Regions from separate parts of the Priestia sp. MDV22-iso46 genome, predicted to be linked through region 1. Evidence: a T-box and tRNA genes for the amino acid it is inferred to sense, from the RefSeq annotation. Region 1 holds a T-box; the other holds one or more tRNA genes.

The links. The T-box of region 1 lies ahead of leuS (leucine--tRNA ligase). A T-box ahead of a tRNA ligase gene usually reads a tRNA of that ligase, here a tRNA-Leu.
Region 2: it has a tRNA-Leu gene. The T-box ahead of leuS (leucine--tRNA ligase) is inferred to sense a tRNA for this amino acid. The anticodon was not compared.

The regions. Positions count from the first base shown of each region.
Region 1 is NZ_JBZVWT010000006.1:42,024-58,376, reverse strand. Features, by position in the region: gene AC4NPH_RS23770 (DeoR family transcriptional regulator) at 125-346, shown strand; gene AC4NPH_RS23765 (pseudouridine synthase) at 569-1,285, opposite strand; gene AC4NPH_RS23760 (putative polysaccharide biosynthesis protein) at 1,337-2,980, opposite strand; gene AC4NPH_RS23755 (BaiN/RdsA family NAD(P)/FAD-dependent oxidoreductase) at 3,191-4,462, shown strand; gene AC4NPH_RS23750 (sporulation protein Cse60) at 4,467-4,646, opposite strand; gene AC4NPH_RS23745 (rhodanese-like domain-containing protein) at 5,164-5,475, opposite strand; gene leuS (leucine--tRNA ligase) at 5,715-8,129, opposite strand; T-box leader at 8,194-8,412, opposite strand; gene AC4NPH_RS23735 (hypothetical protein) at 8,655-8,846, opposite strand; gene AC4NPH_RS23730 (GntP family permease) at 8,911-10,233, opposite strand; gene AC4NPH_RS23725 (MDR family MFS transporter) at 10,391-11,578, opposite strand; gene AC4NPH_RS23720 (hypothetical protein) at 11,737-11,892, opposite strand; gene AC4NPH_RS23715 (YtzC family protein) at 11,905-12,168, opposite strand; gene mnmL (tRNA modification radical SAM protein MnmL/YtqA) at 12,338-13,300, shown strand; gene mnmM (tRNA 5-(aminomethyl)-2-thiouridylate-methyltransferase MnmM) at 13,297-13,866, shown strand; gene AC4NPH_RS23700 (tetraprenyl-beta-curcumene synthase family protein) at 13,879-14,937, opposite strand; gene AC4NPH_RS23695 (alpha/beta fold hydrolase) at 14,969-15,745, opposite strand; gene AC4NPH_RS23690 (gamma carbonic anhydrase) at 15,853-16,353, shown strand, end outside.
Region 2 is NZ_JBZVWT010000001.1:706,309-722,661, forward strand. Features, by position in the region: gene AC4NPH_RS03695 (YjcZ family sporulation protein) at 1-115, opposite strand, end outside; gene AC4NPH_RS03700 (GNAT family N-acetyltransferase) at 304-816, opposite strand; gene AC4NPH_RS03705 (YczF family membrane protein) at 899-1,123, opposite strand; gene AC4NPH_RS03710 (spore germination protein) at 1,270-2,892, shown strand; gene AC4NPH_RS03715 (Ger(x)C family spore germination protein) at 2,882-4,105, shown strand; gene AC4NPH_RS03720 (GerAB/ArcD/ProY family transporter) at 4,126-5,229, shown strand; gene AC4NPH_RS03725 (Na+/H+ antiporter NhaC family protein) at 5,407-6,807, opposite strand; tRNA gene AC4NPH_RS03730 (tRNA-Gly) at 7,022-7,093, opposite strand; tRNA gene AC4NPH_RS03735 (tRNA-Leu) at 7,113-7,194, opposite strand; tRNA gene AC4NPH_RS03740 (tRNA-Trp) at 7,221-7,294, opposite strand; gene AC4NPH_RS03745 (phospholipase D-like domain-containing protein) at 7,516-8,910, opposite strand; gene AC4NPH_RS03750 (hypothetical protein) at 9,217-9,486, opposite strand; gene AC4NPH_RS03755 (GerAB/ArcD/ProY family transporter) at 9,991-11,121, shown strand; gene AC4NPH_RS03760 (FAD-dependent oxidoreductase) at 11,148-12,482, opposite strand; partial or broken gene AC4NPH_RS03765 (YrvL family regulatory protein) at 12,724-13,156, opposite strand; gene AC4NPH_RS03770 (DNA topoisomerase III) at 13,240-15,321, opposite strand; gene AC4NPH_RS03775 (DUF2339 domain-containing protein) at 15,449-16,353, opposite strand, start outside.

The DNA of each region.
Region 1 (16,353 bases):
GCGTTTTCTCTTTTATTTTTCTGTCGATTTTGTGTACAATAAGGATAAGGACTGAAATAGTGCTTGACATCTCAGAGTTATAAAGAAGTTGTGCCTTACGAAAAACGAATAAGGAAGTGGTTTTTTGAAACCTTCAACTAATCGAATGCTAACTCGTATCAAATCGGTCTATATGTTCATTTGTAAAAATGGAACAGTTACAACGCAAGAGCTCGTAGACGAATTTGGTATTACACCAAGAACCATTCAGCGTGACTTGAATGTGTTAGCATATAATGATTTAGTTCGCAGCCCAAGTCGCGGTACATGGACGACTACGCAAAAGAAGGTCAAGATGTCATCCTAGTAAGTTTATTTCAAGGGTAGTAAGTGATTTATATATAGAGATAAAATTCTACGCAGTAGAAAGTCCAGACTTGGACGAGTGCATAGTCCCCCGCTCCATTTGCACGTCAAGCAGAGTTGGTACTCGTTTAAGTGCTTTAACGTGAAATGTTTCACTTGTCTAACAAAGTGGACAAAAAAAGGAACCATTTTAGACTTAGGTTCCTTTTTCTTTCGCCTCTTCTTAGGCATTTGATTGTTGTAATAAAGCTAGTTCCTCTTCCGTCAACTCCCTATACTCTCCTAAATCTAACGACTCGTCTAATAGCAAAGCTCCCATAGATAAACGTTTTAAATACGTTACTTTTTTTCCTCTTGCTTCAAACATACGCTTCACTTGATGAAATTTCCCTTCAACGATCGTTAATTCAATTTCTGATTCCACACCGCTTGTTAGTATCTTTAACTCTGCTGATTTTGTTACATATCCATCATCAAGAGTGACACCTTGTCTAAATGCTTCAGCATCTTCTTCAGTCACCGGTGCATTAATTTTTGCAAAATATGTTTTAGGAACGTGTTTTTTAGGAGATAGCAGCTGATGTGCAAGCTGACCGTCATTCGTCAGCAGCAAGAGCCCTTCTGTATCTTTATCTAAACGCCCTACCGGAAATGGGTCATACACAGCATCGTCAAGTTCAAGTAAGTCCAAAACTGTTTCATGAAGAGAATCTTCTGTTGCTGATATGACGCCTTGCGGCTTATGAAGCATAAAGTAAACAAATTCTCGGTAAGAAACGGCTTCGCCATGCACAGTTATTTCTTGTTCATCTGGATTAACGTGGACCTTAGCATCTTTAACTGCTGTACCGTCTACCTTAACAGCTCCAGTCTTTAAAAGACCTTTAACTTCTTTTCGGCTTCCGTACCCAATGGTAGAAAGCAATTTATCCAAACGCATGTAATATCCTCCTCTTTTTTGAAAAGAAGATGACTCTAACGAGTCATCTTCTTAGGCACTGCGCTGTTTATTTCGGCGCAGTATCTTTCGTTCAATTGCACCTGTTACCCTCGCTCCCATTACTTTTTCAAGCAGGCTTGAACGATAGGTAATAATAAAGTAAATAATGCCGCCTACTGCTGCTCCTATAATCGTAATAACAGTGGCAGAGAATCGTCCTGGCGTTGTAAACAGACCAATCACTGTTGCGACAATTTTTACGCTGATTCCCATAATCGCAACAAAAATGAGAATAAGCACAGAGCGTTTTATAAACTCACTGTAGTTATATTTTGCGTGTTTTTGAATAAGCGCAAACATATAAACAAGAGATACGATATAGCCTAGTGCTGTCGCTAAAACTGAACCAATCTCGTGGAACATAAGAATAAATGGAACGTTCACGACAATTTTCACAATCAATCCAAATAATAGACTTAAAACAGCATATTTTTGTTTGTTGATTCCTTGTAAAATAGCTCCATTAACCGTAAAAAATGAGAACAATAAAGCTACCGGTGCATAGTAAAGCAAGACATTTCCACCCGCATCCGATGCATCTGTTCCAAAGAAAAACGTATAGGCTGGGCCAGCTAAAGCCATTAATCCTACAGATGCTGGCAGCACAAGAAACATAATCGTTTGATATGTTTGATCAATTTGCTTTTGCAGTACATTATAATCTTTATTCACAAAGGAACGTGTAATCGTTGGTACAAGAGTCAAACCGAACGCAGTAGCTAATGAAACGGGAATCATCACAAGCTTTGGAACATAAGACTGAACAATTCCGTTCATTGACTCTGCTATTTCTTTTTGTCCAGCCGCTACCATCGCACGGTTAAATGTGAATTGGTCCACATACTGATAAAGCGGAATAGCCAAGCTGACAAAGACATATGGCAATGAATACGTAAGCAGCTCTTTAAAAATGGATACGGTAGAAATACGCGTAGGCGTTACCGTCTGCTCGTTCACCATTTTATCAAGATAAGGCTTTCGTTTTTTCCAATACCAAATTAATACAGCCAGTCCAGCAAGAGCTCCTACAAAAGCCCCCATCGTAGCAAATCCAACGGCTAATGCAAGACTTCCATGGACAACTTTGATGACGATATAGGTAGATGCCAATAAAAAGACAACCCGCACAAGCTGTTCAACTACTTGTGAAACAGCTGTTGGTCCCATAGACTGGTGACCTTGGAAAAATCCTCGCATTAAACTCATCATCGGTACTACAATTAACGCAACACTAACCATTCGCATAACCATTACTACATCTTCTAAGGAGTTATTTAAATCAGAACCTCCCAGTGTAATTCTAGACATAACAGGAGCTAACGAATATAAAAGTAAAAATGCAAGTATTCCTGTGACAAGCATTAATTTCATGCCGGCCCGGTACATTCTTCTACTCGTATAGTAATCACCGAGTGCATTATATTTTGATACAAATTTCGATACGGCCATTGGCATACCGGCTGTAGCAATACTTAAATAAATAGCATATTGGTTATATCCGTAACCAAACAGTGCTCCCCCTACGGTTCCAACAAGGATCGCAAATGGAAATAAATAAATCATTCCCAAGATTCGGGATACATAGGTGCCAAGCGTTAGCACAAAGGTCCCTCTTAACAATTTTGAATCAGACATACGTTTGCCTCCGATACTTAATGTTACATAATGATAATAATGATAGAATTGAAAAGAAGCAAGTGACAGTATACACTAAGAAAGGTCTTATACTCACTCGCACTCGTCAACAAACTAAAAAACAAAGACTATAGCCCATTTTATCCAATGTTGAGAGATTTGTCAGTGAACAAACTAAAATTTTTTAAGAATAGACAGGTTGGTGAAAGTATGATATATGATGTAGTCGTAATCGGAGGAGGACCTTCTGGTTTGATGGCATCGATTGCAGCTGGTGAGTCAGGTGCAAACGTATTATTAATTGATAAAGGCAATAAACTTGGACGAAAGCTTGCCATTTCTGGAGGCGGACGCTGTAATGTGACAAACCGTCTTCCCATTGATGAACTTATTAAACACATTCCAGGAAACGGACGCTTTTTATACAGTGCGTTTTCTGTTTTTAATAACGAAGATATCATCTCTTATTTTGAAGGCCTTGGAATTAAATTAAAAGAAGAAGATCACGGTCGTATGTTTCCGGTCAGCAATAAAGCGCAATCTGTTGTTGACGCATTAATTAGCGAACTTCACCGTCTTCGTGTGACGATTCGCACAAACACAGCCGTTAAACGCGTAAACTATGAGAATAACACGGTAAAAGAAGTTGTGCTTCAAAACGGGGAAGCAATCCAAACGAAAAGCGTTGTGATTGCAGTAGGTGGAAAATCAGTACCTCATACAGGTTCGACAGGAGACGGTTATCAATGGGCAAAAGATGCGGGGCATAAAATTACTGAACTTTACCCAACAGAAGTTCCTATTACATCTAGCGAACACTTTATTAAAACCAAAACGCTTCAAGGTCTATCGCTTCGCAATGTAGGACTAAGCGTGCTTAATAAAAAAGGCAAACCTGTCATTACTCATCAAATGGATATGATTTTCACTCACTTTGGCATCTCTGGCCCTGCCGCTCTTCGCTGCAGCCAATATGTTGTTAAAGAGTTAAAGAAACAAAAAAGCAACACTGTTCAAATGTCTCTTGATTTATTTCCTAGCCAAAACGAAGAAGATATTTTCCAACAATTAGTCAGAACAACAAAAGAAGAGCCGAAAAAAGCAATTAAAAATGTCTTAAAAGGTTTTGTATCTGAACGCTATCTATTGTTTTTACTCGAGCAAGCAGGCATTGATAGCCAAGCGCTAGCAGGACAGCTTCAGCATGAGAAACTGAGAGAATTTGCAAGACTGTGCAAACGATTTGAATTTGCTGTAAACGGCACGCTTTCTTTAGAAAAAGCATTCGTAACAGGAGGCGGCGTATCCGTTAAAGAAATTCACCCAAAAGAAATGTCTTCGAAATTTATGCAAGGCCTTTACTTCTGCGGGGAAATTCTTGATATCCACGGATATACTGGAGGATACAATATCACTTCTGCTCTTGTAACAGGCCGTTTGGCTGGCAGTAATGCAGGAGAATTTGCAACAAGCCTAGCATAATATGCTAGGCTTTATACATAACCATGGCTGAAAAACAGTACACCTGCTCATCACGATCAACATCCACTGTCACTTGGTATTTAATATCAACGACGTCTTCATCCTCTAGTTTCCGTAAAAATCGATTCACCGCAAATTCTAAATCTTTTTCATGCTCTTTATCAAACATTTTTACTTGTATCACAGCTTCTACCACCTTGTCCTATCAAATTTGTTTCAATCAGAATGGACTGTTTCTCTTGATGATGGTTTTTGTACGGATTTTCAATCTCTTACTACCTCTATTTTTATGAGGGCTTTTATAGATTTAGTCATCATTTGTTTTCCTGCTATCATTTTAGTCGGATGGCAGAAGTTTCATTCAAAAAAGAGGTTGAGACATAACTAAATTAATTCAATCTAAAGACGAACAAATGGGATACATGAGCTGAACCGCTTGTAACACGGCAGTCGATTTCCTTGCAAGAATTCGCTTTCCGCGGGCGGCCGGTGAGCCTCCTCCTCGCTTGCGCTCCTGGGGGGCTCACCTGTTCCGCTTTTCTCGCAGGAGTCGTCGCCTTGCCTTCCAATCAACTGCTAGAAGAAACGAAACAAATAAAACCTATGTTCACCATAACAAAAAAAATGAACCACTAATCAAACATGTTGATCAATGGTTCATTTTTCACTTCAGCTAAGATACTTTTGTCTCAGCCTCTTTTTTATTTATTAACCGTTTTTCCTTCCCACTCTAACATACCGCCAGCCATATTTGTTACTTTATATCCTTGTTCTTGAAGGTAGTAACATACGTTTTCACTGCGGCGGCCCGAACGGCAAATGAAAATATATTCTTTGTCTTTATCGAAATAATCCACATTAGCTGGAATATCATTCATACGAATGTGTTTAGCAGTTGGAATCATTCCTTCTGCTACTTCTTCATCTTCGCGCACATCAACTAAATGAAGTTCTTCTCCATTTTCAACACGTTTTTGAAGTTCTTCAGGCGTAATTACTTTTACTTCTTCCATCTTCGTCATTCCTCTCTATTCTTTCATTCAGCTTGCTATCGCTATTGTAGCAAATTCAAATACCTTTATGCCACAAAATAAGAAAAGCTTAAGCAGCAAGCCTGCCTAAGCTTTTCCAATCGTAGTTAAAGATTTAACTAAGCGCCTGATGTTAACCCGAAAGGCGGACATCAGGCGCTTAGGTCTAGTACAGAACCCCTGACAGCTCTTTAGTCAGGAGTTCTGTTCTACATCAATACTTAATTAGCTACGATGTTTACTAATTTACCAGGCACAGCAATCACTTTGCGCACTGTCTTACCTTCAATGAACTCTTTAACATCTTCATTAGCCATTGCAATATCTTGAAGCTCTTCACGAGATGCCTCAGCAGGTACGTTTACTTTCGCACGTACTTTACCGTTAATTTGAACGACAATTTCCACTTCATCATCTACAAGTTTCGCTTCGTCAAACGCAGGCCAAGCCTCATACGAAATTGTATCTTCGTGACCTAGTTTGCTCCATAATTCCTCAGTCGTATGAGGACAAATTGGTGCTAATAGCTTCACAAATCCTTCTACGTATTGCTTTGGCAGCACGTCAACTTTGTATGCATCATTGATGAATACCATAAGCTGAGAGATACCTGTATTAAAACGGAGGCCTTCGTAATCTTCCGTTACTTTTTTCACCGTTTGGTGATACACGCGTTCAAGCGTAGTGTCATTGCTTTCTTGAACCTTGCTGCTTAATTCACCGTTATCGTCAACAAGTAAGCGCCATACACGATCTAAGAAACGGCGTGCACCATCAAGCCCTTTTGTTGACCAAGCGATTGATGCATCTAAAGGCCCCATGAACATTTCATAAAGGCGAAGCGTATCTGCTCCGTGGCTTTCTACGATCTCGTCTGGGTTTACAACGTTACCTTTTGACTTACTCATTTTTTCGTTGTTTTCTCCAAGAATCATACCTTGGTTAAACAGTTTTTGGAACGGCTCTTTTGTTGGAACTACGCCGATATCATATAAAAACTTATGCCAGAAACGAGCATATAATAAGTGAAGAACAGCGTGTTCAGCTCCACCGATATAAATATCAACCGGCAACCATTCTTTTAATTTATCTGCATCTGCTAACGCTTCACTGTTTGTCGGATCAATGTAGCGTAAGTAATACCAGCAGCTGCCTGCCCATTGAGGCATTGTATTTGTTTCGCGGCGCCCTTTTTTGCCTGTTTCCGGATCTACAACATTCACCCAGTCATCAATGTTTGCTAACGGAGATTCACCTGTGCCTGACGGTTTGATTTCAGTCGTTTTTGGTAACACAAGCGGAAGCTGATCTTCAGGAACTGCAGTCGTTGTGCCATCTTCCCAGTGGATAACAGGAATTGGTTCACCCCAGTAGCGCTGACGACTGAATAACCAGTCACGCAGACGGTATGTTACTTGTTTTTCACCTTTTTCATTTGCTTGAAGCCACTGAATCATATTTGAAATTGCTTCTTCTTTATCTAAACCATTTAAGAAGTCTGAATTAACGTGCTCGCCGTCGCCTGTATAAGCTTCTTTTGAAACGTCTCCGCCCGCTACTACTTCTTTAATAGGCAGTTCAAATTTAACAGCAAATTCATAATCACGCTCATCATGAGCCGGAACAGCCATAATTGCACCGGTGCCATAGCTCATTAGAACATAGTCAGCAATCCAAATTGGCATTCTCTCGCCGTTTACAGGGTTAATTGCATAAGCACCAGTGAATACGCCAGTTTTGTCTTTGGCTAAGTCTGTACGTTCTAAATCGCTTTTGCTTTTAATTTGATCTAAATACGCTTCTACTGCTTCTTTTTGTTCGGCTGTTGTAATTTTTTCCACAAACGGATGTTCAGGTGCTAAAACGGCATACGTTGCCCCAAATAGCGTGTCAGGACGCGTTGTGAACACAGTAAACGTGTCGTCGTATCCATCGATTGTGAAGTGCACGTGAGCTCCTTCAGAGCGGCCAATCCAGTTGCGCTGCATTTCTTTAATACTTTCTGGCCAATCAAGCTCATCTAAATCTTCTAGTAAACGATCTGCATAAGCTGTGATTTTAAGCATCCACTGCTTCATTGGACGACGCTCAACCGGATGTCCCCCACGCTCACTTTTGCCGTCAATCACTTCTTCGTTCGCAAGTACTGTTCCTAGAGCAGGACACCAGTTAACAGCTACTTCATCCACATAAGCTAAGCCCTTTTTATATAGCTGTAAGAAAATCCACTGCGTCCATTTGTAGTAGTTTGGATCAGTTGTATTAATTTCTCGCTCCCAATCGTAAGAGAAACCTAACGATTTGATTTGACGACGGAAATTATTAATGTTAAGTTCAGTGAATTCAGCCGGGTCGTTTCCTGTATCTAATGCATACTGTTCAGCAGGTAGTCCGAATGCATCCCATCCCATCGGATGAAGTACATTGTATCCTTGCATACGCTTCATACGAGATAAAATATCCGTTGCTGTATAACCTTCTGGATGCCCAACGTGTAAACCAGCGCCAGATGGATAAGGGAACATATCTAATGCGTAAAACTTACGCTTTCCTTCATCTTCTGTTGTTCTAAATGTTTTATTTTCTTCCCAAACTTTTTGCCATTTTTGTTCGATCTTTTCATGATTAAAAGCCATACATAATCCTCCTTGTACGCTCCAGCTGTATTTAATTAAACTAAAAAACCCCTCATCCCTCAAACAAAGGGACGAGAGGTTGAATAAACTTCCCGCGGTACCACCCAAATTAGCACAATTATGTACTCACTCATTTTCCTTAACGCGGATAGACGGCAAATGTTACTTTACTTCACATTTACAACTCCAAGGTGAGTTCATGAACGCTCGTTTGCTGACTCGCACCAACCGTCAACTCTCTTAGCTCGCTTCGTTCACTACTATTCCTTATCATAGTTTTTACATCATACTACCTTGTATTGTAAATAATATGTTCGTAAACTGCAAGTTGTTCAACGGATTTTGTAAAAGTTTCTGCACTGCAGCACTGCTTTGTTGCTAAATCCTCTCTTTCATTCTTATATATGAACAACTTCTCCCAAAAACATACATCCACGGCCAAACAAAAAAGGATTGAGACATAATTAAATCAATCCAATTTAAAGACGAACAAATGGGATAAATGCGCTAGTATGAATCTCTTGGTTACACCACTGTTGATTTCCGTGCAAGACTTCTCTTTCCGCGGGCAGCCGATGAGCCTCCTCGTTGCTTACACTCATGCGGGGTCTCACCTATTTCAGGAGTCTTTGTCTTTCCCTCCACTCCACAGCTAGAAGCACCTAAACAAATGAAACCTACGTGCACCATAAACATGAAAAAATCCGAACGATTCATCGTTCGGATCTTCCTTCAACTAAAATACTTTTATTCCTGTCCCTGCTTCCTTTAGCTGCTATTATTAAATGCCCAATCCAAAAGAAAACAGGATAATCGCAAGTACAAGACCAACAAGCGGCACAATCACCGTCATTGCTGCAACTGATCCATACGCATCTTTATGAGTTTCTCCGCAAATAGAATTAATTGTTGTTACGACATAACCATTATGAGGCAAGGAATCTAATACTCCAGAGGAAATAGCTACTACGCGATGGAGAGCTTCTGGATTTACACCAGCATCTAGATAGTGAGGCGCTAAAATTGGCAAAGCAATCGCCTGACCTCCTGAAGCCGAACCTGTCATCCCCGCGATAACACTCACGGCAATAGCTCCCCCAATCAACGGACTTCCTGGAATATGCGTCATGGCATCTACAGCCACTCCAAACGCGGGAACAGCCTTAGCAACTCCTCCAAAACCTACGACAGCGGCTGTATTCCCAATAGCAATTAACGCACCCAGCGTTCCTTCTGAAGCTGCATTCCAAAATCCTTTAAAATGCTTTCGGTTCACAATATAAGTGACAATGATCCCGCTTAAAAGTGCGACAATCAACGCAGATTGCTGAAGTGGCTTATGAAGTGCAAAAGAAATAATGAGCACGACCACAAGCGGAAGCAAACTTAATAAAGGATTAGGAAGAGACTGATTTTCCGTTACTACTGGATCTTTCTCGCGTGATATAAAACGCTCTCCATTTTTAACTGCTTTTGAAATCAAGCGCTTTAACCACCAGTAGCCGAATACAGCCATCACTACTGCTACAACTAAACTAACTTCCCATCCTGCATACGGACTAGTCTTCAAATATTCAATTGGAATCCAGTTTTGGATTTCAGGCGACCCAGCTGAGGTCATCGTAAACGTAACTGAACCGAATGCTAAAGCAGCAGGGATAAACCGCCTCGGCAAATCGCCTTGTTTGAATAAGCTTAAAGCCATTGGATAGACAGAGAATGCTACTACAAACAGACTGACTCCTCCGTATGTTAAGACCGCACAGGCAAGGACAATCGCCAACACTGCTCTTTTCATTCCTAGTTTACTAACAATCCAGCGAGAAACACTATCAGCAGCCCCGCTGTCTTCCATCACTTTTCCAAAGACGGCGCCCAATAGAAACATTAAATACCAAGAAGCAATAAATCCTGTGAAACCAGACATGTAATTTCCAACAAAATTTGCTTCTCCTTCTTTCACCAGCTGCGGAAATAAAGGCATTCCGCTTGTTAACGCAACAACTAAAGCACTGAGCGGACCTGCTATAAATAAATTCATGCCTCTCATCGTTAGTACAATGAGCAGCAATAACCCTCCAATTAATCCAATCATACTAAGCATGTTCTAGCCCCCCATGAAGTCATATAATTAGAAAACGCTTACATATTTACAGGTATATACTCCTTTCTTTGCTTGTCACAACCCTTACTATATTATTAAAGGAATACTGAAGACATTCCTACGTTTATTTAACAGTCAAAAATAAAACCACCTCTATTTATTTAGAGATGGTTAATGAACGCTGACGTTTTTCTTTTAATTTATAATCGTATATCCATGTTGTACACATGCTGAATAGCAATAGCCCAATTAATAAATAGCACAGCGTAGACATATTAAACGCATCGAAAATAACGCCTCCAAAGAGAGGACCAATCATTTTACCTGCAGTAGCCATGCTGTTAACTACGCCTTGATAAAATCCCTCTCTTCCAGATGGAGCCAACTGACTTGCAACAGCTGGAATGGCTGGCCAAACGAACATTTCTCCAATTGTTAACACAACCATTGCTGTTAAGAACTGCGGAAATGTTGTAGCATTCACCACGATAACAAAAGAAGCCACAAAAATAACCGTTCCAATTAGGACCTGTACTTTTAACGTTTTTGCTACTTTTTGAATGATGGGTACGATCAAAGGCTGACCGACTACAATTAAAATCCCGTTAATCGTCCAAAGCAAACTGTAGCTAGAAAGAGGTATATTCAGCTCACGCGTATGCGTAGCAATCGTTGTTTGCCACTGAACATACGCAACCCAGCATAAGACATACCCCGTACATAAAATAAGAAGAGCAGTCAGCTTCGTTTTATGCCCAATGCTCCCTGCTTCATTAAGGACATTCGTTTGTCCAACGGTAACCGAAATATGACGATATGAAAAAATAGCAATAAGCAGAAAAATAACGTATAAAATTGTATTAGCTAAGAAAATATACGTAAATGAATAAGACGCTACAATGCCCCCTACCGCGGCGCCAATAGCTACTCCTGCATTTTGAGCAACGTACATCGCATTAAATGCTTTTCTTCCGCCTTGTGGCCAAACGGACCCTGCCATTGCATACATAGATGGAAACACAATACCAGATCCAAACCCTACAACAACCAAGAGAACAACGTATGTAGGCCAACCATGGAAAAACACGAGTCCCACTAATGCAATAAGAGTAATAATAATTCCTGATAAAATGGATTTATATCCTCCGATTTTGTCAAAAAGAGTTCCTCCAAGCAAATTTCCTACTACGCTTGCAGCAGAATTCAGCATAAGAACAACTCCTGCGACGGATAACGACTTTCCTAAATGTTCATTTATATAAATGGTATTGAGAGGCCATAAAAATGAAGCTCCCGTTACGTTTACAAGCATACCAATAATCAAAAACCAAAGTGATTTGGGCATTGATCTCCCCCCTATCTATTCGAATGCCAACGTACATTCTAGTCTTTTCTTAAAGGGTTCGCAATGCTTTTACATATAGACAATTTATTTGAAATTCGCTGACTATTTAAAAAGGTGATTTCACATGACAATATCATGCAAAATCACCTTTTTACCGCTTACTTTTGCTTCGAACGAACCGGCTGTGCACGCTTGCTGTTTCGTGCCTTTAATTCTTTTACTGGATCAAAATCTTTTCCTAGCTCAATGTCATTGCTGTTGATCCCGTTTTTTGTTTTTTGTTCCGGATTATTTTGATTTGAACGCGTTGCCATAAAATCCTCTCCTTAATGCTGAGTTGTGATCAATTTATTTTGCAGCTGCTGAACTTGCAGGCGCATGCGATATAGCTGCTCTCTTTGCTGTGCATTTGCACTGTGAGAAAACTCTTCAATTTCTTTATAAGCATTTTCTAATTTTTCCTGTGCTTTTGTATATTCAGTGTCGTTATAATGTTCTTGCTTCATGCCTTCCTGCAACTGGCCTTGTCCAAAGCGAATAGCATCTTCACACTGTTGCATAAGTTGATCCACTGCTTGACGAGTTGTCATTCTCTATTCCTCCTATTCGTTCATTTCTGTCTTATTTTGCGCAACTTTACTTCCCTTTACGACAAGAAGAACCTGTTAAATATAAGCATCCTTAAATTTGTTTGGCACTTTTTCACGTTTTTGATACAATTTGTTGATGTATATTGCATGTAAAAAGGAGGTTGCTGATTTGAATCAGACAAACCCGTTTCCGTATAAATCTGAAAACAAACGTTATCATACCTGGAATTACCACTTACGTAACCACTTTGGCCATAAGGTATTTAAAGTAGCCTTAGATGGAGGATTTGATTGTCCAAACAGAGATGGCACAGTAGCTCACGGCGGCTGTACGTTTTGCAGTGCTGCCGGTTCGGGGGATTTTGCCGGAAACAGAGCGGATGACCTTGTGACACAATTTAATGAAATCCGTGAAAAAATGCATCATAAATGGAAAGACGGAAAATACGTTGCTTACTTTCAAGCATTTACTAATACTCATGCTCCTGTCGAGGAGCTTCGTGAAAAATATGAAGCCGTCTTAAAGCTTCCCGGAGTTGTTGGGCTTTCTATCGCCACGCGCCCTGACTGTCTCCCCGACGATGTGGTGGAATACTTGGCTGAATTAAATGAACGAACTTATCTATGGGTAGAACTTGGACTGCAAACTGTTCATGAACGAACTTCACTGCTTATCAACCGGGCACACGATCATCAATGCTATGTAGATGGCGTAGCAAAGCTCAGAAAACACGGTATTCGCGTTTGTTCTCACATCATTAATGGTTTGCCTTTAGAAACACCTGATATGATGATGGAAACGGTACGTGAAGTAGCAAAATTAGACGTTCAAGGAATTAAGATTCATCTGCTTCATTTACTAAAAGGAACTCCTATGGTCAAACAGTATGAAAAGGGCCTTGTTGAATTTCTTTCATTTGAAGAATATGTAAAGCTTGTATGCGATCAGCTCGAAGTAATCCCTCCTGAGATGATTGTTCATCGTATTACAGGCGATGGACCGATAGACCTCATGGTTGGACCGATGTGGAGCGTAAATAAGTGGAGCGTATTAAATGCCATTGATCAAGAGCTCGAACGTCGTCAAAGCTATCAAGGAAAATCTTATGAAAAAGAGTTGATGGAAAGATGAAAATAGAACGTATCCTGCCTTTTGCCCGCACATTGCTCACTAATGCTGTGGCTCAAGGAGATGTCGCGATTGATGCCACAGCAGGAAATGGACATGATACATTGTTCTTAGCTAACTTAGTCGGAGATACAGGTCATGTATATGGATTTGATATTCAACCTCAAGCCATTCAAGCAACTCAGCAGCGATTGACAGAACACCATGTAGAAAACAGAGTAACACTTATCCAAGAAAGCCATAGCAATATAAACATGCTTCCTCGTTCTATTAAAGGACGAGTCACGGGCGCTGTCTTTAATTTAGGTTATTTACCAGGTGGAGATAAAGACATTGTCACCACTTCTGAAACAACAATCTCTGCAATTGAGCAGTTACTTGATTTGTTAGCACCTGAAGGAGTGATTGTGCTCGTTATTTATCATGGACACGAACAAGGGAAACAAGAAAGAGACGATTTACTAACGTATGTCCAAAATCTTGATCAAAAAGACGTTCACGTTTTACAATATCGTTTCATGAATCAGCAAAACAACCCTCCCTTCATCATTGCTATTGAAAAAAGATAAGCCGCATATGGCTTATCTTTTTAACATTCGGTACAAGCGTCCGTTGATATAGAAAAAGTAGCTGAGGGCTCCCCCCGCTTTTATTAACCTACGTGCATTCACATGAACATGTTTTTGTGCCCGCACTTTTTGATCTGACAAATAAACGCCCAAGAGTCCTTTATAGATAAAGCAGTGAAAGTGATAATCCGGCAGTTTTTTAGCATATTCGTCCGCTTTTACGACAAAATGCAAAAAGCGATCCATCATTTGCTGATAATGAGGATAATAAAAACAAAAGTTCAAATCTCCTCCTGCTTTATCTTCTTCTTGGTCAATTAAATAATCGAGTAAAATATGTAAGCCTTGAATATAAGGAAAATATCCTGCTTTTATTTTCTGCGTCATTTCTTCGGTCATCTCTTCTTGAAAGCTATAAGCAACTAAACAAAAAATTCCTAACGTTGAACCAGAGCACGCTGAAAATTCATACCACTCCATTTCAGGAACACTGTGCCGGTGAGCATCGAACCAATTCTCTAATCGTGGAACTCTTTCCTTGATTTCAACATGCTTATGTATTTGCAAATCACAATAATAATTAGCTAGTTCTAATAAATGTGAAGAGACTATATGGTAATTACAAGCTTTTCGCAAGGACTGCTGACAAGTCTGGACAAGTCCGGCTAAGTATCCTCCGTCGTCTTTATCCGCTCGAAAACGATAGTAATCCCCAAGAGGTGCATGAGGAGTCAACGCATCTGGCATCGATTCATGTAAGGCGGCAAAATCTTTAGGGTCTAGCGAATTGCTGCGGTCACATAAGTTATCTAAGTAATCGCTGATTGTTTGGTAGGCAACAATAAATTTCACGCATTCAATCATGTTTTCTTTCGCTAAAATCGATAGGATACCGCCTCCTTCACAATGAAAAGTTTTTGTATCGATACTTGCCAATGCTTGAGTACGCAATTCTTTATTAGGAATCTCTTTTGCTCGTTCGCGCCAATGATTAAGCTCATGATGAACGACAGGAAACACTTCTCGATAGATTTTTCTCATTAATGAAATAGGATGAGACGGAATCTTCATTTATTTTCACCTCAATTTTTTACCGCACTTATTAAATGTGAAGATCGACAAAACTTTTCGCATATGTAAAAACGTATTCTCTTTCAGGCTCATTAAAGATTTCGTGATACAGCTGAGACCATTCTTTGTAGATTTTTTCACTTAGCTCTATTTCATCAAACCACTGCCTAACAATCAGCTTTTCAATAATTTTATCTTCTCCTGCCTGCATCACAAGAAGCGGGACATCAGGCAAACGATCGATATCTTTAAAAGCTAAGTTGACAGCTTGGATCAATTCCCGGTACCATCTTACAGAAACTTTTGTAACATACAGTGAGTCATTTTCATCTTCATCTCGAACTTCTTGGTTTCTTGTTGCTTTTTCAACAGTGAGACCTAAATCGAAAAGTTTGTTCGGCATGACTTTATTTAACCCTTTAGATAGCATATCTAAATAAGCCGGTACTTGCTCTTTTAATCCTAGACAAGGAGAGGAAAGAATCGCACCCCATATAGGGAGGTTTTTTGTCTGGAGCGTACGAATAACCGCCAGTCCTCCCATACTGTGACCTAACAGGAAAATAGGCAAATCATATTTTTGCGCTTCACGTACCCATTCTTCCACTTCATACACATATTCATCAAAGGATAGGATATGTCCTCTTCTTCTTGTTGTTAAGCCTTGGCCAGGAAGGTCTCCCATAATTACGTGCATTCCAACCGAACGCCACATCTCAATCAGCCAGCGATAGCGTCCGTGATGCTCCGCTGCTCCATGGACCATGACAATAACGCCTTTTGGATTTACTGCTTCCCATTTATGCATTTGAGTTACTCCTTCTTCCTTTTTTTGTTTACCTGCTTAAAAAACCTTTGTACACTTACATTAGAAGATTTACTACTTTTTTTCAACTAATAAAGGGAGATGATTTGATGATTTATCCGTATAAAGAAAAAATGCCTACCATTGCACCCAGCTGCTTCATCGCAGACTATGTCACGATTACTGGAGATGTCACCATTGGTGAAGAAAGCAGCATTTGGTTTAACACTGTTATTAGAGGAGATGTTTCACCTACGATTATTGGTAAACGAGTAAATATACAAGATCAATCAACACTCCATCAAAGCCCAAATGCTCCATTGCTTATTGAGGATGATGTGACAGTAGGACATCAAGTTATTTTACATAGCTCCATCATCCGCAAACGCGCGCTCATTGGCATGGGTTCTATTATTTTAGACGGTGCAGAAATTGGTGAAGGTGCTTTTGTCGGTGCTGGAAGCTTAGTGCCTCCCGGTAAAAAAATACCACCTAATACTCTCGCACTCGGCCGACCTGCTAAAGTGATCCGCACTCTGACAGAAGAGGATTTAAAAGATATGCAGCGCATTCGTACAGAATATGTAGAAAAAGGGCAGTATTATAAGTCT
Region 2 (16,353 bases), on a different contig from region 1:
CGTAGCCGCCACCGTAACCACCGCTATAACAACTACATCCGATAATTACTAATAGAATAAATAATACAACTAATAAAGCGAAACCAGAACCAAATCCACATCCAGCATTAGACATACAAGCACTCCCTTTCAACGTAATTTTCTGTTGCTAAAACAAAGAAGGTTCAAACATGGGGTGTTTCTCATGGATAGGTTATTGTATGTCTGCCTAGACGTTTTGGTTTGCTGTTCTGCTCATTTTTTTAAAATTGGGCTTGTTTTCGTCTTTATAACTCGGAAAATGCAATTCCGTAAAAGTAAAGCTCATTTCCACTCTTCCTTTAAAATCGCGTAATAATATTCATCCCACCATCCTTTTTCAGTTGGAATACATTTTTTAAAATACCCTTCTCTTCTCATCCCGATCTTCTCCATAACACGATAAGAAGACGTATTCTCAGGTTGACAAGTAGCAATAATCCGATGCAGTTTCATTGTGTTAAAGCCATAGTCCACTATTGCTTTTGCCGCTTCTGAAGCATATCCTTTCTGATGATAGAGAGAATTAAATACCCAGCCAATTTCATAAGTATGGTTGCCAAAATAGTTAAAAAAGACGATATGACCAATTAGAATTTTTTTGTTTTTTAATACAACTGGAAAATTTTTAACATTTTCTTTCATATTTTCATTTAAAAATTTCTTCGCATCAGTCTTACTAAAAACACCTTCTGGTATATACTTCATGACATTAGCATCAGATGTATATGCGTAGACATCTTGCCAATCTTCATATTTAAATTTGCGTATTAGTAATCTTTTAGTCTCAATGTTCATGTGGTTCTCCCCTATCTCAAAGCTATCTCTCTATACGCTTGTTTCGATAGTGAAGATATAAAAACCTCTTTGCACCAAGTTACTATTGCTTTTGTTGACGCTTCTTTAAAACAAGATAAAGTGACTCTGCGAAAAAGAAAAACAAAAGAGAAAAAAGGACAAATAATTCGGCCACTTCCATTACACGAAACGGGCTTAAAGCATTGTATAGTGCCTGCAGTACGTTTGTTCCTTGAAAAAGATCAATTCCTACAGAAAGAGCGATCACAGATCCAAATAGCAGCAGGCTAACTCCAATAATTTTCATCATTTTCTCTCCTCACCTAATCATTACTTACCTCATAGGGTCGTCATTTTTATTTACCGTCATGCAAAAGATATTTTGTTAAAAATTACATAATTATACGGTTTTTGGTCAAATTAATAAAAACTATAGTAAGGGTGCTTTCATTTATGCCTTCGTTCTTTAAAAATCAAAAATCTAAAAATAAACTTCAACCTCAGGCAGATCAAACAAACAACGAACAAACAGTGTCTTCTCTTAAGAATCTGCTGTCTGAAAACCTTACCCTCATTAAAGAGAAAACTGGAAACAGCTCAGATATTGTGATTCGTCATTTTAAAATAGGCGTCAATAACAGCTTGGCTGCTGCTATCGTCTACATAGAAGGGATTGTAGATAATCAGGCTATTCAAGATTACTTACTGCAGTCTCTTATGAAAGATAATCAAAAAAACGACCTAAACGATCAAAATGCATTAGAGTTAATTTCCGAAGACATCGTAACAATGGGTAACGTATCGTTTGCAGACAACTGGAATGATTTACTTTCTTCTTTAATGTCAGGTGACAGCCTTCTTATTGTCGACGGCATAAACCGCGTACTCAGCGTGAGTACACAAGGCGGTGAAAAGCGTGCCATTGCAGAATCTACTACCCAAATGGTAGTGCGAGGACCAAAAGGTGCCTTTACTGAGTCTATTGGCACAAACTTAGCCATGGTGCGCCGAATTATTAAAACACCCGACTTATGGCTAGAGTCGATGAAGATTGGCCGGGTAACTAAAACGGATGTCACTCTTATGTATATTCATGGCATCGCAAACGATAAAGTTGTAAAAGAAATTCGAAAGCGATTAAAAAACATTGATATTGATAGTATTTTGGAATCAGGTTATGTTGAGCAGCTAATTGAAGATCAAACGGTCACTCCTTTTCCAACTATTTATAATACAGAAAGACCCGATGTGGTGGCGGGTAACCTTTTGGAAGGAAGAATTGCTATTTTTGTGGATGGCACTCCTTTTGTACTTATCGCTCCAGCGTTGTTCATTCAATTTTTCCAATCGGCTGAAGATTACTACGCACGCTTTGATATTGCGACGTCCATTCGTCTTTTGCGGGTGTTTATGTTTATGATTTCACTTATCGCTCCTGCTACGTATGTGGCGGTTACGACATTTCATCAAGAGATGGTACCCACAACGCTTATTGTAGCTCTTGCGGCACAGCGAGAATCCGTTCCATTTCCCGCGTTCGTGGAAGCTTTTTTTATGGAAGTCACCTTTGAAATTTTGCGTGAAGCAGGGATTCGTTTACCAAAAGCTATCGGCTCTGCTGTATCGATCGTTGGAGCTCTTGTTATTGGGCAAGCAGCGGTCCAAGCAGGGATCGTCTCACCAGCTATGGTTATTATTGTATCGATTACAGCCATTGCTAGCTTTGCCACACCGTCTTTCGATATGGCTATTTCAGCGCGTTTAATTCGTTTTTTATTTATATTAGGAGCGGCTACATTCGGTTTCTATGGCATTATCCTTATTCTTTTAATGGGGGTTGGACACCTGTGCAGCTTACGTTCATTTGGTGTTCCTTACATGACGCCATTAGCACCCTTTATTCCTGTAAGCAATGAAGATACATTGCTTCGGTTACCTTGGTGGACGATGAGAAGAAGACCTAAATTAATTAGTGATAACAAAGTTCGTCAAAGCAAACATCAAAAGCCTGAGCCTCCTTCTTCAAGAGGCATGATTAATCAGGAAATGGAAGAAGATGATCAAAATGAAACGTAAAAGTTTATTTTTACTGGTAATGACCATAATGATGGTATTGCTTACTAGCTGCTGGAGTAAAAAAGAGTTAACGGACCTTTCATTTGTATCAGCAATGGGCATTGATAAAACGAAAGACGGGCGGTATGAGCTTACCTTTCAAATTATTAACCCGGGAAATGTAGCTGGCTTACAAGGGGGCGGCGGTACTCAAAGTCCGCCTGTTACGATCTATTCCGCTTCCGGTAATAATTTAGTTGAAGCAAGCAGACGCGCTTCAGCTAGAATTTCCCGAAGACTTTATTATGCCCATACCAACTTAGTCGTGATCGGAGAAAAACTAGCGCGTGAAGAAGGAATTAACATTCTTATTGATTCTATTGATCGCGATCCTGAGTTTCGAATTACGACTTCCTTAGTAATCGCAAACCAATCAAGTGCTGCTGATTTGGTAAAAGCACTAACGCCTGTCGATAAAATTCCAGCAAACAAAATTATGAAAACGCTGGAGTTCACTCAAAGAAAATGGGGAGAAAACCTAAAGGTTTCCTTTCAAGAAGTGATGAGATCTCTCGAATCTCCCGGAGGAGAAGCGCTAGTATCGGGTTTTCGTTTAGTTGGAAATCCTCAACAAGCAGAAAAATTAGATAATCTCCAGCAAAGCGCACCAGAAGCTACCCTTCGTGCTTCTGGCATTGCTGTTTTTAAAAATGGAAAGTTAATCGACTGGTTGTACAATAGTCCAGCCAGAGGCAGTGTTTGGATCCTTGATAAAATACAAGGAACCGATATTAATGTAGATTGGAAAGGAAAAAAAGAAGCGCTTGCCTATCAAACAGTTCGTCAAAAAACGGATGTATCTGTAAAAATGATAAAAGGAAAACCTTATGCGTCCGTTCATACTCGTGTAGAAGGCGATCTTGGAGAAGTGGAGGTCCCTGTTGATACACGTCAACCTGCTGTAATCAAAAAAATGGAAAAAGCTGCAGGTAAAGAAATAAAAAAAGAATTACAAACGGCTATTAAACAAGCTCAGACAGACAAAGTTGATATCTTTGGATTTGGAGAAGCGCTGGAACGCACGCGCCCCAATCAGTGGGAAAAACTCAAATCAGAATGGGATGACGTTTACTTTCCAAAATTAGATGTAGACGTTACGGTAGAAGCTTATATTCGCCGAACAGGTCTGCGCAATAAATCATTTCTTTCTAGCGTAAAAGAAAAACAACACTAAGACAAGGAGGTACTGGGTATATGGAAAAAGCAAAAATTAGCGCCACTCAATTATTTATTCTCATGGTTTTATTTGAACTGGGAAGCGCTCTATTAGTCCCTCTTGCAATGGGAGCGAAACAAGATGCGTGGCTAGCTATTTTAATTGGAATGCTGTGCAGCTTTTTTTTCTTCTTAATCTATCATAAACTCTATTCCTACTATCCGGACCTCCTGCCTACAGAGTATATGCAGAAAATTTTAGGTAAGGTACTGGGAACACTTCTTGCCTTCATATATATTGTGTATTTTTTATACGATGCATCGCGAGTTCTAAGAGATTTCGGAGAGATGCTTCTTACTTTTGCTTATCCGGATACGCCTTTATTTATTGCCAATGCTTTATTGATGCTGGTCATTATCTATATAACCCGAAAAGGAATTGAAGCAATAGCGAGGTCAGGAGAGCTTCTGTTTATTTTTATGTATTTTCTGGCTATTGCAGGCTTCATCTTAATTATTAGCTCAGGATTAATTGATTTTAAGAACTTACAGCCGGTATTAAAAGAAGGAATACTTCCTGTTGCCAAAGTTGCTTTAACCGAAACGCTGTATTTCCCTTTCACAGAAGCTATTGTATTTACCATGCTTCTGCCTTATTTAAGCAACCCTAAAAAAGCAAATGTCACCATGCTATGCGCAACGGGATTAAGCGGAATTAATCTAATTATTACGATGATCATTAACATTAGCGTGCTTGGAGTTGATTTGACGACAAGATCACAGTTCCCTCTTCTGAGTACTGTCCAAACAATCCAAGTAGCTGATTTTTTAGAGCGTCTAGATGTATTTTTTATGTTCGCTATGGTTATTGGGATTTATTTTAAAGTTAGCATCTTGTTTTATGCTTCTATAATAAGTACAGCTACTTTATTTAAAATTAAATCTCCTTCACGTCTGGCATATCCTTTAGGCATCATTGTGTTGTTTTTGTCGATTACGATCGCTAGTAATTTTCAAGAGCATCTTTATGAAGGATTGCACGTAGCAAGATTGCTTTTACATATGCCACTTTTTGCTGTCGTACCTATACTGCTTCTGCTTATCGCATTTTTTAAGAATAGGAAGCGGCAGCAGAGACAATAACAATAAATTTGCAGTTAGTGAGGTGATTTTCGTGTATATATGGTTTTATGATCATTTTGTTAATACCATCTTATTTCCGCTTACTTGTATCATACTAGTGTGCCTATCATTAGGACTGTATGCATACGTTAAGCTGAAAAAAATAAAAAATTGATACTAGATGGCTATTTCTCTCATTCAAAACAAGAAAGATACAACGAGATAAAAAGCAACTGTTATTCCTGCTGCAATTAAAGCTGGCTTTAATTTATACTTGGCATATTCAATAACAGATAAATCTAATATTTTGGCGATGGTATTCGTATCGTCGCTTAAAGGTGAAGAAAACGCTCCAAATGAACCGCTCGCAAATACCGCACCGATAATCAACGGTAAAGAAAGGTCTGCAGAACTTGCAAGCGATACGCCAAGCGGCATTAAAATCCCCCACGTCCCCCAAGCAGACCCGATAAAGTAAGAAATAGCAGCTCCAAACACAAACATAAAAGGAGTGACAAACATTTGAGGAATCCACTTAGAATGTGCCGTCACGAAATTCGAAAAACCCAAGTCTTCTGTAACAGCGGATAATCCCCATACTACCGATAACAACAGAATAACGGACATTAAGTCATTGCCTCCTGTGATAAAACCATTAAGCAAATTCTGTAATGTAAAGCGCTGAAATAAGAAAAAAATGAGGGTAATTAACGTAGTCATAATCAAAGCTACTACCATCGCTTCTAGTACGTCTGCTTTAATAAATGCTTCAAAAAAGGTGTGACTTTTATGATGTCCACTCCACCATGTTAAAAGTAAGGTGAGTGAGATCACGACAAGTAAAGGCACTAAGAGATTCCAAGGCTTAGAAGGCAAATCCTTCGATACGCAAGGATGACAATCATGCCAATCTTTTTCGTCTTCTTCCTCAAGCTTCATAGGAGCCGTAGATGTTGAATGATGAAAAAAGCTTAAATAAATCCCTACTAAAATAATTACAATCGAAAAGAAATTATAAGGAATACTTTGAATGAACAAAGAATAAGCGTCTTGTTTTATGCCTTGATGATCAATCGCCATTTGAATGATTGATACCATATATCCTACAAATGCCGTTGCCACAGGAATTAAGACGATAACAGGAGTAGCAGTTGTTTCAATAACAAACCCTAGCTCTGCTGTCGTCATTTTCACTTTTTTCAGCAGCGCTCTCATGATGGGCGCGATCGTAACAAAACGAAATGTCGGAGCACTGAATGTCCCAATGGTTGAAACATAGGTTAAAATAAGGGCTTTTTTTCTTGTATCAATTCTTTCTGCAGCAGTTTCCACAAACCCCTTAACTCCTCCAGCCATCTTAATCATTCCGATAAGCCCTGAAAACGCGTATAAAAAGACGACGATTTCTATATTACTTTTATTTCTAAGAGCTTGTACAACGTAGTGAAGTAGCTTTTCAACACCTCCAATAATCGAATGATCAATCAAATAAGCGCCTACTAATAAGCCCAAAAACAACCCTGGCAGCACTTGTTTGGTGAAAATAGCTATTGGAATAACAATTAAAAACGGTATAATGGAAAACCAACTAGATTCCATAGGACTCTCCCCTATCTTAAAAACCATATTAGATGTCTTCACGTATCGTTCATTAGCTTTTAATGTAACCCCAATATTATGTGTATATTCACGAAAACAACACGTATAAGCAGTACTGCTTTAATAAAATATTTCTGATTAAAAACAGCATAATAAAACTCTTTATTTCTACAACAAAAAAGCAGTTTGCACATGCAAACTGCTTTTGAAAAGAAGCGGAAGACGAGGTTCGAACTCGCGACCCCCACCTTGGCAAGGTGGTGTTCTACCACTGAACTACTTCCGCGCATATATGAAAATAAAGATGCGGGTGAAGGGACTTGAACCCCCACGTCATAAGACACTAGATCCTAAGTCTAGCGCGTCTGCCAATTCCGCCACACCCGCGTGTGAACTAAAAGATAACTCCAAAATGGCAGGGGCAGTAGGAATCGAACCCACACTGACGGTTTTGGAGACCGTAGTTCTACCTTTAAACTATGCCCCTAGAAATGATTTCTTCAAAAGAACCTCGTTTATTAACGACGCTATATCATAATAAAACATATATGGAATTTCGTCAATAGGTCTTTTGATAAATCATAACTAGTACTAGCAGTTTCAAAAAAACTGTGAGGCATATCACAGCTTTTTACACATTCCCTTCACCAGCTGCAGTCTTCTTTAATCTCCGCTATTTGTTTTTAGAGACTCTACTGTAACATAGTACTATACAAAATGTCTCCAAAATCGCGTAAAGACCGAAAGAATATGTAGAAGTGCAGATTTTACAGGAGGCACGTTTTTTTGAGAATCCGTATTAAAATCCACAGGTTCTCCCTCATTTCCCACAAGCATACTGTGAGAAATTTTAGTTTCAATAGCTCCTGTTAACTCGGCTGCAAATTCTTCACTATCTATCATAACCATGGATTCAGTATTTAAAAATGCAGAGCGGGAATCTAAGTTAAAAGAACCAACTGCACTTAAACGCTGATCATAAACAACAGATTTCCCGTGAATTGAATAGGGCTTTTGATATTCATAAAGCTTTGAACCAGCTTTTATGACGTGATTCTTCACTCCCAAGTATGCAGAAAAAGCCATAGCATTTGGAGTGGATGTAATAGAATTAGTTAAAATAATTCTTTGTACTTTGGGTTTTACCCGCTTATCTATATACCGTTCCATCTCTTTTGTTGGTACGATATAAGGGCTTTGAACAACAATGGATTTTTCAGCTTGTTGGGAAAGCTTAATAAATGTTTTCCATATAAAAGGGCTTTTATTAATTCTCTGAATAGGATTTGTAATAAAAGAAACCTTTCTTGTAGGCATCGTTGATTCTCTCCATACAATATAAGGATGGACAAAAGGTTCGTTTGCTTTTTTTGCCTTTTCGTATTGATCTATCAACAATTTTTTTCCTGAAAGACCACGAAATTGTTTAGTCTTCTTGAGCTTTTGAAAAGCTTTGCGTGTATACGGATGAGTCCATAATTTCTCTACATACTTCTCCATTGAGAGAATGACACTATGACTTTCTTGCTTTGTGTTATAAATCAGCACATCACGGTCATAGACAAAATTTTTATCTGGTTGACTGGCCAAGTATTTATCTCCAATATTTCGTCCTCCAATAATACCTAATTGGCCATCGACTACTATTATTTTATCGTGAAGACGATTATGCCAGGTCCAAGGTTTAAAAATAGTGAAGGGCTCATAGTACTTTAATTCTATATTATTGTGGAAAGCTAGAGCATAAAGAACATTTTTTCTCTTGCCTTTTAACCCATGAGAGATCCCGTCTAATAGCACTCGAATACGTATACCTCGATCCGCAGCTTCGAATAAAGCGCCCATAAGTAAATCCGAAGAACGACCTTTACCGATGGAAAAGTAAGCAATATCAATTGTATGCCTCGCTTCTTGAATCATCTGCATCCGAACAAGCCCTGAAAAATAACCGTTTTCCAAAAGCATAACCCGGTCTGTGGATTCTTCCTTTCCGTAAAAATTCTCAGTATTCATTACTTTTAAGTCTTTTCCCTTGTGCAAAGGGACATAAAACAGTACCACTGCAGTTACGAATACATATATGAAGTACAATACGACAATCATTATTAGTATATTTATTAGCATGTTCCTGTCACAATCCCTTTCCATTCTTATCGTTCTGTTTTTATTAGGATTCTTACTTTTTTAACTTCTATACCTTTTAAAATAAGAATGGAATGATGGATTATTTGTTACACCACTGTTGATTTCCGTGCAAGTCTTCGCCTTTCCCCCAAACAATAGCCAGAAGCAATTATATACACGAAACCTACGTTCACACTACCAATAAAAAAAGCAGAAGTTCATTATCTTCTGCTTTTACAATTTATACCCTATTGTGAACCTGTTCTAAGTAAAACAGCGGCTCTTTTATTGATTAAGGTTGTTCTCCATATCTTTTATATCTTGCTGAAACTCTGTTAAACGCTGACGCTGTGTTTCAGAAGCATTTTCAAGCGCATTCTCAATTTGCTGAGAGGCTTCATTCACTTCACCTATCGCTTGCTTCGCTTCATGGCCGTACGATGCATCATTTTTAGCTTCATTTGCCTGTTCATATGCATCTACTGCTTCTTTATGCCCCTGCTGTGCTGCTTGAAACGATTGTTGTTTATCTTTATTGTATGGGAATTTTTTCATCATAGTGCTCCTTTCCATTTGTTCACTCTTTAGTGTGGCATTTTTCTACATATTCATACAACGCTTCAATAGGTTAAAGCTAAGTGTATATTCCTCATAACAAACCCCTCAATCATATAAGAGCCCTAGAAAATATCTTCTATCTCCTGAAATACTTTCTATATTTTACAGAAATGTATAATGACTTTCTTTAGCGGACATCATACGAATAGCTTATCTGAACGAAAAAATGTATTGGGGTTGACTGCATGCACTTGTTTCTTTCCTTTTTGATCATTTGTGCAGGGATTATATGGATGGAAATAAAAAGATTACCTCAACACTCTCATAAAAAGGAACGGAACATTTTTATTGTGTTCATGACAATCAGTATCATAATCGCTCTTGCAAAAATCTTTCGGCTGCCTCTACCGAACCCTTCTGATTGGGTAGAAGTAATGTTTCAACCTTTAAGTCACTTATTATTCCGTTGGATCACTTAATTAGTGTATATGGCAAAAGGATGTGCTCATTTTGCTTAATGAAATCAATATTTCAGCTGCGCAGTTTCGCAAATTAGTAACTTTGTATAGCATCGGAAGCACAATTATTGTTGTACCTGCCGCTATTACAGCTGATGCTCATCAAGATGCCTGGATTGCCGCACTCTTCGGTGTTGCATTAGGAATTGGCTTAGTTTTGCTTTTTACCTCACTAGGAAAAATGTTTCCAACGCTTACGCTGATGGAAATGAACGAAAAAATTTTTGGCAAACTATTTGGAAAGATTGTTTCTGCTGTTTTTGTGTTATCCAATTTATTTATCAGCAGTCAAGTTCTTTACTATGTAGGGAATTTTCTCACTACACAAATTCTTCCCTACACCCCGCTTACAGCCATCCACATTGCATTTATGGGTGTGGTCATCGTAGGAGTACGCCTAGGAATAGAGGTTATTGCACGAAGTGCCGAGATTTTATTCCCTTGGTTTGTCGGATTATTCGGGCTTCTCATTGTGTCTATGATCCCTCAAATTAAAATAGAGCATCTTCAGCCTGTGTTCGAAATCCATCCAAAAGCTTTTATTCGTGCTGTTTTAACGTTTTTAAGCATAAGTTCTTTGACTTATACGATTCTGCTTATGATTTTCCCTTCCCATACACCAGACACGAAAAAGGCAACTCAATCTTTTTATATAGGTAATGTAGCCGGTGGACTAGTGATGGTTACGTTAATCTTACTCGGAATTTTAGTACTTGGTCCTTATTACTCCCAAATCACCATGTTTCCAAGCTATGAATTAGGAAGAAGAATTGATGTAGGAAACTTTCTTCAAGGAATTGAAGTAATTATTGCTATTATATGGTTTCTTACTCTTTTCTTTAAAGTTTCTCTTTATTTTCATGCTTCTATCGCTGGGCTTTGCCACATTTTTAACGTTAACGAAACTCGATTTCTAACGTTACCGATGGGGTTAATCGTTACAACTTTTTCTATTATCGTTTATCCAACTATTATCTATCAAAAAACATGGTTAGCCGAAACGTGGATTCCCTATAGTTTTTTCGTAGGGGCTTTTTATCCTTTTATTCTTCTTATTATAGGCTGGATCCGCTTTAGACCTGCTAAAATAAAAAAGATAATAAAATCTACATAAAAAAAGCAGGTAGTCACCTGCTTTTTTTATGCTTGAAGCGCTTGAAGTCCTGCTTGGTTTAAGAAATGCCAAGGCTTATTAAAGTGCGGTTGAAAGAAAAAGTCCATAAAGCCAAGCTCATCGATGGTCATTTCCTGCTGTACACATACAGACAATGTATTGATTGCTTGAGTAGCATCAATTTTAGAAATAACCTGTGCGCCTACAATTCGTCTTGTTTCTTCTTCAAATACTACTTTCAACGTAATATTTTCGTACGTTGGCATGAATTCAGGTCGGTTATTCTCTGATATTGTGATACTTTTCACATTCATATCAAAAAGAGAAGCTGCTGTTTCAGTTATGCCGGTAGATGCAACATTGTAATCATAAATATGCAGACCTGACGTTCCTTGTGTTCCCATATACTTAATCGTTGACTTAACAAGGTTTTGAGCTACTAATGTTCCCATTCTAACTGCATTTGTAGCAAGCGGAATATAGGCATGTTTCTTAATCGGATTATAGTAAATGGCACAGCTATCTCCGGCAGCAAATATATCTTTTTTGCTTGTTTGCATATATTCATCAACCACAATTGCGCCGTTTGGAAGCATGTCTACTTGTCCTTTTACTAATTCTGTATTTGGACGGAAGCCAACACACAGAATAACAAGATCCGCTTCGTATTCGCCTTTAGTTGTCACTACTTTTTCAACAGATCCCTCACTGCCTACAAATTTAGTAACCGCTTGGTTTAATGCTAATTTAACTCCTCGATTTTCAAACTCAGTTTCCATTAGATTCGTAAATTCTGGATCAAGATATTTATTTAAAATGCGATCAGCACTATCAATAAACGTGACTTCTTTTCCATACACTTCGAATGCTTCTACTAATTCTGCACCAATATAGCCCGCACCAATTACGGCTATTTTCTTCGCTTGCTTCGCTTTTTCAATAATGTGATTAGCATGCTGATAGTTTTTACAAAGCACAACATTATTTAAATCGATGCCTTCAAGGTTTGGAATGATCGGCCATGATCCAGTTGTCATCACTAATTTATCAAATGTATCTTCAAATTCTTCGTTGGTTTCTAAATTTCGTACAGCTATTTTTTTACCATCTGTATCAATATTCGTAACTTCATATTTCATTTTCATATTTACACCCATCTCTTGCAATTCAGACGGTGAAGAGTAAAATAAGCCATTTGCATCTTTTACGACCCCGCCTACATAGAGCGCAATTCCACAAGACAAAAATGAAACATTATCATTTCGCTCATAAACTGTAATTTTAGCTTCTGGATAAAGTTCTGCCATATTTTTTACTGCTGCCGTTCCTGCATGTGTACACCCTACTACTGCAATTTTCATAGATGATATCCCCCTTAGGATTATAGAAAATATGATATTGTGAATTTATTCACATATATTGTGAAATGTTTCACATATCTTTTACAATTCTTATTATACAAACATGTTTGTCCTTTTTCAAGAGTTATGTGAAAAAAATCACATACTTTTTTAAAAAAATATGTTACAGGGTTCTTTAAATAGCTTTGAAGCTTGATATGATGCGCTTTTCTTGCTGATGCGCTGTTGATGAAAAACTTCATCAGCTTGTTTTTTTACGTAGAAACTTACTATCCAATGCACTCTCCATCCAAAAAAATAAGACGGATAAAAGAATCATCGCTAAAATAGATAAACGAATTCCGCTCACAAGCAAGTCTGCTATATAAACTGATAGAAAAGTAAAAAATATATCTACAGAAGCTGCAAATGTTACAAATAGTACTCTATTCAGTCTGGCATTCTTCATTAAAAAAATGAGTGTCTTTGAAAAAAGCTATAAAGCCAAATACAAAAATAAAAAATAGAAATAAATATATGGCCCAGTAGGACTCATATTCCACTCCCATTACTTTAAGGAAGCCTATAAAACCAAAAAAATAGCTTCCCATTAGTATCGCTAAAATGATTAGTACCATCGCTCCTACTATAAAGAACGCGATTAAACGATCCATTCCCCTGCTTTTTCTTTTCATTGTTCCACTCCACCTTACTTACTCATCACTTAATCCATATTATACGAAAAAAGTGCGATACCGTGGTATCGCACTTTTCTAGATTATTTATCTTTTTTATCTTGAAGGGCTTGTTTTAAAGCATCACCCAAGCTTGAACCAAATGCTCCGTCATCATTATATTTGTTAAGAAGCTTTCGTTCTTCTCGTTTTGAAATCTTTTTCTTTTTGTCCTCAGCTTTCTCCACTACTTGACATGAACGGCATTGGAAATACGTGCCCGCTTTTCCTGAATGAATTTCCATTCGCTTGTGACACTGCGGACAGCGTCGATTCGATAGTTTAGGGTCTTTTGCGCGTCTATAGCTGCACTCAAGGCTTGAACAAACGAGCACTCTTCCTTGCTTTGTTTTCTTTTCTTTCAAGAAAGAACCGCATTCCGGACATTTAGAGCCCGTTAAATTATGAGGTTTGTACGTTTGATTACTCGTTTTTACTTGCTTAACTAGCTTTTCTGTTTGTTCGCGAATATTTGTTAAGAACTCTTTTGCATTTCCTTTTCCTTTAGCAATTGCTTCTAAGTCACGTTCCCACTTAGCCGTAAGCTCAGGCGACTTTAACTCATCTGCTACTAGGTCAATCAGCTGCTTTCCTTTTTTGGTTGCGTGTAGACGATTGTTTTGGCGATCAATGGACTCATTTTGCAGAAGTTTTTCAATAATATCTGCACGTGTTGCCGGAGTACCTAAATTATGTTTTTCCATTTGTCCAAGAAGATCCGCTTCTGTATAGCGCTGCGGCGGCTCTGTAAATGCACTTTTCATCGTTACATCTTGAATGAGCAGCTTGCTGCCTTCTTCCATATCAGGCAGCTTCACCGTTGCTTCTGAGTCTCCACCAGAAACTTTTTTGAAGCCTGCATTCACGACTTGCTTTCCGCTTGCTACTAACTGTTCCCCATTTACTTCAAGCTCTGCTTTAACCACTTCATACTCATATGCAGGATAAAATAATGAAATAAATCGCTTTGCAATTAAGTCATACAGCTTTCGTTCATCAGCTGATAAGTCCTGTAGAAACACGGGCTGATCCGTTACGATAATAGCATGGTGATCACTTACTTTTTCGTTATTAACCACTCGCTTTGGCAACTGTGCATTTCTTAAAATTGAACGAACCTCTTCTTTATATACAGCAGAGATGCTTTCCAAACGCTCTTTCATAGTAGAAACCATATCTGTTGTTAAATAACGGGAATCTGTACGTGGATATGTGACTAACTTATGCTGTTCATATAACTTTTGAAGTACATTCAATGTCTTCTTAGCAGAGAAGTTAAAGCGTTTGTTAGCATCCCGCTGCAGTTCGTTTAAGTCATAAGGAAGCGGCTGCGCTTCTTTATGCATTTTGCGCTTAATTGTTTTTACAACTGCCTCACCTGATAATTTTGAGTGCAGCTCTTTTGCGCGTTTTTCATCAAAAATGCGCTTTTCATTGCCCTTTTGCCAAGCCGCTTCAAAAGATGAAAACTGAGCTGTAAGCGTCCAATATTCACTAGGTTTGAATGTGTTAATTACTTGTTCACGCTCAATTATCATCGCAAGCGTCGGAGTTTGTACCCTTCCTGCCGACAATGGTTCTTCGTATTTAGTCGTTAACGCTCTCGTCACGTTTAAACCGATAAGCCAATCAGCTTCTGAACGACAAACAGCTGAATCATACAAGCGATTAAACTCTGTTCCTGGTTTTAACTGTTTAAACCCGTCACGAATTGCTTTATCCGTTTGAGACGAAATCCAAAGGCGTTTAAACGGCTTGTTCCAGCGTACCTTTTCCATAATCCAGCGTGCTACAAGTTCTCCTTCACGCCCTGCATCAGTCGCAATAATTAACTCTCCAATATCCTTTCTTTTTGCTAGATCGGATACTGTGCGAAACTGAGAACTCACTTTACGAATTACTTTTAATTTCATTTTCTCAGGCATGATTGGCAGATCTTCTAATCGCCACGTTTTATATTGGTTATCATAATCCTCTGGTGTTTGTAATTCAACTAAATGACCGAGTGCCCATGTTACGACATACTTTGGTCCTTCAATATACCCTTTTTTTGTTTGGGTGCTGCCAAGTACGCGCGCAAGATCACGTGCTACACTTGGCTTTTCTGCTAATACAAGTGATTTCATTTTATGTATACCTCCAATTCACTTGTTCCATTATACATGATTGTATACTTTTTGTACGACTTCAAGATTAAGTTTACATAATAATATTATAATAAATAAAGCTGAAGAATTTCTCTTCAGCTTCTAGCTACTTCTTTTTATAAAATAGTCGCGAGATAATTAAACCGATAGCTCCTAAGACGATAAATAACAAGGCCCGTATAGCCATTGGGATAAAAGGTAAATCGTATAAAACAAGTTTAAAAAGTGTTAAGAACAAAATGCCCACACCGATATACGTTGCTGTTTTAAACGTTTTAAGTGATCCTATTACAAATGCTGCAATGGACAGCCCTAACCAAACGGCCGTCATAATAAGCGTTTGCGGATTAGCGGAAAGATGATTGGTGCCAGCGGCCGTAACTTCCGTAGCAAAAATTAAAGAAAGAATAGAAAAAACAATACTTCCTCCAATTTTGAACGTATCGTGCTCATCCTGTTCTGTTTTTTGAATGCTGATCCATATAAATACTAGAATAGAAGCTAACACAACAAGCCAATTTAATGTCGGAAGAGACAGCACTTGTTCGATTGGTGTAACTAAGATATACGTTGCACTCAGTATATAAATTGTATAAGAAAATAGTTGATGAAGTAGATTTTTATACGTCATGGCGATATAGTAAACAGCAAGTCCTTGAATCACATATAAAATGACTCCTTCTCTTAAATCGACGAGCTGATGAATAAAAAACGCTACTGCAACAATTAAATAGGTAATAAAAAATTCAAATTTCTCTTTAGAACTTCTTACTGCGTAAACACCTACTGCGTAAATAATAACTAGCGCAAGCAGCACCATTGTGGTCGTGCCATCGTCAAAAACGGTGAGCAGCCAGCCGTACGTAACTGCTAAACTCGATAGAAGGGTAAACGCATATACTTGGAGTACGGACTGTGATAGAAAAAAACTAGAAATTAAGCATAAATGCTGAATAAGAATCGCCATACCTAATAACTCTTTTACACCATTATCACCAACAAACGAGTAAT